Regions from separate parts of the Arsenophonus apicola genome, predicted to be linked through region 1. Evidence: predicted binding sites of a transcription regulator. Region 1 holds the regulator's gene; the other holds the start of a gene.
What was found. The regulator sigma-54, encoded in region 1, starts transcription at its own class of promoters, with help from an activator protein. The targets are predictions, from matches to a motif close to GTTGGCACANNTTTCGCTNT.

Region 1 (3,439 bases):
CTGCGAAACAGTTGGCAAAAACATACAAAAACCGTAAGGTTGTCGAAGATGTTAGCCTAGAAGTCAGTTCAGGTGAAATCGTTGGTTTACTAGGGCCAAACGGTGCAGGTAAAACGACAACCTTTTATATGGTAGTTGGTATCGTTCCTCGTGATATTGGAAAAATTACTATTGACGATGAAGATATCAGTTTGCTACCGCTGCATGAACGGGCTCGTAGAGGAATAGGCTATTTACCACAAGAAGCCTCAATATTTCGTCGGCTAAATGTTTACGATAATCTGATGGCAGTATTAGAAATTCGTAAAGATTTAACATCTGAAGAAAAACAACAACGCGCCGAAGAATTGATGGAAGAATTTAGTATTACTCATTTAAGAAATAATCTCGGTCAATCACTTTCTGGTGGGGAGCGCCGCCGAGTGGAAATAGCACGGGCATTGGCGGCTAATCCTAAATTTATTCTCTTAGATGAACCTTTTGCTGGTGTTGATCCGATTTCCGTATTAGATATAAAAAAAATAATCCAACACTTGAGAGATTATGGTTTAGGCGTGTTAATAACCGATCATAATGTCAGAGAAACATTAGATGTTTGTGAACGCGCTTATATTGTCAGTCAAGGTCATCTTATCGCTCATGGAACCCCTAAAGCGATTTTAGAAAATGAGCAAGTCAAACGCGTCTATTTGGGAGAAGGTTTCCGCCTCTAACCGTGACTCATTAAAGTTGTAAATTTTTTATTATGTTATTCCCAAGAGGTTAAGCCAATTTTATGAAACAGAGTTTGCAACTCCGACTCAGTCAGCAGTTGGCGATGACACCACAGCTACAACAAGCTATTCGTTTGTTGCAACTTTCAACATTAGAACTTCAACAAGAAATTCAGCAAGCACTTGAAACCAATCCTTTACTTGAACAAGATGACCTCTACCAAGAAATCGAAACATCAGATATCAATGATAACGAGCCAGCGGCACTAGATAGTTTTGAAGCAATTGAACAAAATGAGATGCCTAACGAATTGCCTTTAGATACTAACTGGGAAGAAATTTATATTTCAGATAGTCATTCAAAGCTAACCAATAATTTTAGCGACAATGATTTTACCCTCTACCAAGGGGAAACGTTACAAACATTGCAAGATTATTTATCCTGGCAAGCATCGTTAACCCCCTTTACTGAAATAGATGCAGCAATTGCTACCGCCATTATTGATGCTATCGACGATTCCGGCTATTTTAGCACCACTATTGAAGATATTTATACCGGTTTAGCGCTAAGCGATATTACCCTGGAAGAAGTAGAAATTGTATTAAAACGGATCCAACACTTTGATCCGATTGGCGTTGCAGCAAAAAATTTACAAGACTGCTTACTTATTCAGTTATCAGCGTTACCTAACGAGACTCCTTTTCTAAAAGAAGCTAAACTAATAATTAACGACCATTTAGAATTACTTGGCAATCGTGATTTTCGGCAACTTAGCCGGAAAACTAAATTAAAAGAAACGGCTTTGAAAGAAGTTATCGCTATGATCCAACGATTAGATCCTAAACCTGGACAAATCATTCAAACTAAAGAACCACAATATATTGTCCCAGACGCTCTAGTTCGTAAAATAGATAATGACTGGCAAGTAGCCCTTAATACTGAAAACATTCCACGCTTAAAAATCAATCAACATTATGCTTCTCTAGGCAAATACTCTAATAATGAAGAAGATAACCAATTCATCCGTAACAACTTACAAGAGGCGAAATGGTTAATAAAAAGTTTAGAAAGTCGTAATGAAACTTTATTAAAAGTTGCCCAATGTATTGTTGAAAATCAGCAAGAATTTTTTGAATATGGTGAAGAGCATATGAAACCTATGGTACTAGCGGATATTGCTTATCAGGTTGATATGCACGAATCGACGATTTCCCGTGTTACATCACAAAAATACCTTTATAGCCCAAGAGGTATTTTTGAACTGAAATACTTTTTTTCTAGCCATGTTAACACTGATACAGGAGGAGAAGCGTCTTCTATTGCTATACGCGCGCTAGTAAAAAAACTCATTGCGGCAGAGAACCCTGTAAAACCCTTGAGTGATAATAAATTAACGAGCATACTAGCAGAACAGGGTATTCAAATTGCTCGTCGTACAGTTGCTAAATATCGAGAGTCTCTATCCATTCCACCCTCTAATCAGCGTAAAAAACTGATTTGAATTAACTGAGAAGGAAGATACTATGGAATTTCAAATTACTGGACAAAATATTAAAATTACCGAAGCATTACGCCAAACCGTTGAAGAAAAATGTTCAAAATTCGAACAATACTTTGACCATATCAATGGTCTTCATGTAATTTTAAAAGTACAGAAATTTAATCAAATTGCTGAAGCAACGGCGAAAGTGAATGGAGCGGAACTCCATGCTTCTGCTCAAGAAGATGATATGTATGCTGCTATTGATGCCATGGTAGAAAAAATGGCACGCCAGCTTACTAAATATAAAGAAAAATTGAAACAACATTAATTTGTGTTATTAAACAACAAGGGCATATGACACTAAATATAGATTATTGATGCTAGTATCGTTCATACCAGATATTGATTATGGATATCTGGTATAATTGCCCAAAGTGAATAAATCCAATGAATAGTGAAAAAAAATTATCATTAAGCTCGGTATTAACACCATCATGTACACTAAATAATGTACATTGTACGAGTAAAAAACGAGCACTAGAGATTATCAGTGAAGTTGCTGCTATTGAACTAAATGTGCCTGAAAATATTGTTTTTGACTCTTTACTAACCCGTGAAAAAGTCGGCACAACCGGTATTGGTGGGGGTATTGCAATACCTCATGGCAAATTAAATGACAGTAATTCATCCGACGCAGTGGGTGTATTTCTTCATTTGGATGAACCTATTGCTTTTGATGCTATTGATAATCAGTCTGTTGATTTGCTGTTTGCATTATTAGTACCTTCAGAGCAATGTAAAACCCATTTACATACGCTCTCTTTAATTGCCAAACGGTTGGCTGACAAAAACTTATGTCGTCGTTTAAGGGCTGCGCAAAGTAATGAAGAACTCTATCAAATCATTACTGAATAACGGTTTTAAAAAATCTATGCCAAAAATAATGATTTTTTATTGTGAACAAACTTAAGGAGTATTACTCATGGTGCTGATGATAGTCAGTGGCCGCTCTGGTTCAGGTAAATCTGTTGCTCTACGAGCACTGGAGGATATGGGTTTTTATTGTGTTGATAATCTGCCCGTTATTTTACTACCAGAATTAGCCAATACACTGGCTGAACGACAAACTTCAGCTGCTGTGAGTATTGATGTTCGTAATATGCCTGCCGATCCGGCAATTTTCGAAAAAGCGTTAAAAAATCTACCGGCTAATTTTTCCCCGCAATTACTTTTTCTTGATGC
Region 2 (3,439 bases), 550 kb from region 1:
TTATTCAAAGAAATGTATGAGTATTGAAATTTTAGTCATTAAGGCTGGCTGCCGTGAAAGCGAAACTCCCAACATTTATCGAGTTATACCGTCAATTAATTGCTATACCATCAATTAGTTCTGTCGATGCAAGACGCGATCAAAGTAATAAAGCATTAATTAATCTACTAGCAGAATGGCTAACAACGCTAGGTGGAAAAATAACCATTCAACCTGTGCCAGAAACCCGGCATAAATTCAATTTACTGGCTACTTTTGGCCAAGGAGAGGGGGGATTACTACTCTGTGGGCATACTGATACGGTTCCTTATGATGATGGCCGCTGGACAAAAGATCCTTTCCAATTAACGGAATATAGCAATAAGTTATATGGTTTAGGCAGCGCGGATATGAAAGGATTTTTCGCTTTTATTATTGATGCCTTACGCAATATTGATATTCATCAGTTACAGCATCCTATCTATATTTTGGCAACTGCTGATGAAGAAACCACCATGGCCGGCGCGCGTTATTTTGCCACAACTGCTGAAATTCAACCTGAATTGGCGATTATTGGCGAGCCAACTTCACTGCGACCCATTCGCGCTCATAAGGGGCATATTGCCAATGCCATTCGTATTATTGGCCAATCAGGCCATTCTAGTGATCCTGCGCAGGGTGTTAATGCAATTGAATTGATGCATGAAACCATTAGTCAGTTAATCTTACTGAGAAATAGATTAAAAACTGATTATCACCACGAGGCATTTGTTATTCCCTATCCAACAATGAATTTTGGACATATTCATGGCGGGGATGCAGTGAATCGAATTTGTGGCTGTTGTGAATTACACATCGATATACGCCCACTACCTGGTCTGTCACTACAAAATTTGGATGAATTGTTGCAGGCCGCACTTAAACCAATTAAGCATCGTTGGCCAGATCGCTTAATTATCAAGGAACTACATCCTCCAATTCCAGGTTTTGAATGCCCAATCAATCATAAGATGGTGAAAATAATTGAAAATTTATTAAATCAGAAAGCGCAAAACGTTAATTACTGCACCGAAGCGCCTTTTATTCAAACACGCTGTCCAACATTAATATTAGGGCCTGGTTCGATAGAGCAAGCGCATCAACCTGATGAATTTATTGAAATTAAATATATTAAACCGACAATTGCATTACTATCACAAATGATATCCCATTTTTGTTTAAAAAATAACCGACAAATAGGAAATTAAAGAAAATAATCTCAGTGTTCCTCTTGTTGATTGCACCATTATTGTGCTTTTAAAGTACCTTAAATGCACTTAAATAGTGCAAATTACTATTGAATTTATGATTATTTATTAATAAATCATTCAAAAAGCATTTATTCTAGGTTATAAATAATTTGGCATGATTTTCGCTTAATAAATAATTAACCAATTTTAATAAAACTTTTTGGCGCTATCGTTCAAAACAGGATCCAATCAGGAGAAGCTTTATGTCTGTTGAGCATGTTTTATCCATGATAAAAGAGCAGCATGTTAAATATATTGATCTACGCTTTACCGATACCAGAGGTAAAGAGCAACATATCACTATTCCTGCTCACCAAATCAACGAAGATTTCTTCGAAGAGGGAAAAATGTTTGACGGCTCGTCTATTGCCGGTTGGAAAGGAATCAATGAATCAGATATGATGCTTATGCCTGATCCCGAGACGGCAGTACTAGATCCTTTTTTTAGTGATTCAACCCTAATTATTCGCTGTGATATCTTAGAACCGAATACCCATCAGGGTTATCAACGCGATCCACGTTCAATTTCTAAACGCGCCGAAAATTTCTTATGTAGCAGCGGTATTGCTGATAAAGTTTTATTTGGCCCTGAACCTGAATTCTTTGTATTTGATGATATTCGCTTTGGCAACCATATTTCTGGTGCTTATTACCATATCGATGATATCGAAGCAGCCTGGAATTCCGGCGCACAATATGAAGAGGGTAATAAAGGACATCGGCCAAGCGTTAAAGGGGGGTATTTTCCTGTTCCACCCGTTGATTCTTCACAAAATATGCGCTCCGCCATGTGTTCCACCATGGAGAAAATGGGATTAATTGTCGAAGCACACCATCATGAAGTTGCCACCGCAGGTCAAAACGAGGTCGCTACCCGTTTTAATACCATGACTAAAAAAGCCGATGAAACACAAATATACAAATATGTAGTACATAATATTGCCCATTCTTTTGGCAAAACAGCGACATTTATGCCAAAACCACTCGTCGGTGATAACGGCTCTGGCATGCATTGTCATATGTCGCTGGAAAAAAACGGCACCAACTTGTTTGCCGGTGATAAGTATGGCGGGTTGTCTGAAATAGCACTTTATTATATTGGCGGTATTATCAAACATGCACGTGCTTTGAATGCATTTACTAATCCAACCACCAATTCTTATAAACGTTTGGTACCTGGTTTCGAAGCGCCGGTAATGTTGGCTTATTCTGCCCGTAACCGTTCAGCTTCTATTCGCATTCCAATCGTCGCCAATCCCAGAGCATCACGTATTGAAGTTCGTTTTCCTGATCCGGCAGCCAATCCTTATCTAGCCTTTGCAGCACAATTAATGGCAGGTCTCGATGGAATAATGAATAAAATTCATCCTGGCGAAGCGATGGATAAAAATTTATATGATTTACCTGCGGAAGAAGCACAAGAGATCCCAACAGTTGCCAGTTCACTGGAAGAAGCCCTACAGGCGTTGGCTGTTGATCGTCAATTTTTGAAACGTGGTGAAGTATTTACTGATGAAACGATAGACTCGTATATCAACTTATTAAAAAATGATGTTCAACGTATTCAGATGGCACCTCATCCATTAGAGTTCGAAATGTACTACAGCGTTTGATAAGCCATTCTCCGCTGAGTATTTTTTGTTGTGTCACATTTACCTCATCTTTTGATGAGGTTTTTTCTGCATAATTATTGAACAAAAACGCCTGGTTTATACTCAAATATGTTAATATGCACTAAAAAGGTGCAGGAGTAGAACTTAGTGAAAATTGATAATTTACCAATTGCCGATCATATTTTAGATTGCTTATTACATAATATTCTATTACTGGATCATAAACTCATCGTCCATTACGCTAATCATGCTAGCCGCCAATTTTTTTTAGCTAGCCCAAGAAAATTGCTGGGAACACCGCTCCCGGTACTTTTTGATTATTGTTCGCTTAATATGGATTTAATGCAGAAAAAAATAAAAAAAAATCTAAGTTTTACCGATAATGAAGCCACTCTGGTTATCAATAATCACTCTTATATCGTAACTATCAGTGCACAGCCTATTTCACCCTGTTTTATTTTATTAGAATTTTCGCCGGTCAATTACTATCGCCGTATCGAGCAAGAACAATCATTACAAATACTATCACGTGACTTAATCCGAACTTTAGCCCATGAA

Region 2: the regulator sigma-54 is predicted to act here: its motif matches at 1,378-1,397, upstream of glnA (glutamate--ammonia ligase).

What each region holds. Positions count from the first base shown of each region.
Region 1 covers NZ_CP084222.1:2,938,416-2,941,854, forward strand. The annotation lists gene lptB (LPS export ABC transporter ATP-binding protein) at 1-713, shown strand, start outside; gene rpoN (RNA polymerase factor sigma-54) at 776-2,215, shown strand; gene hpf (ribosome hibernation promoting factor) at 2,238-2,525, shown strand; gene ptsN (PTS IIA-like nitrogen regulatory protein PtsN) at 2,645-3,112, shown strand; gene rapZ (RNase adapter RapZ) at 3,180-3,439, shown strand, end outside.
Region 2 covers NZ_CP084222.1:189,511-192,949, reverse strand. The annotation lists gene argE (acetylornithine deacetylase) at 54-1,226, shown strand; gene glnA (glutamate--ammonia ligase) at 1,472-2,881, shown strand; gene glnL (nitrogen regulation protein NR(II)) at 3,029-3,439, shown strand, end outside.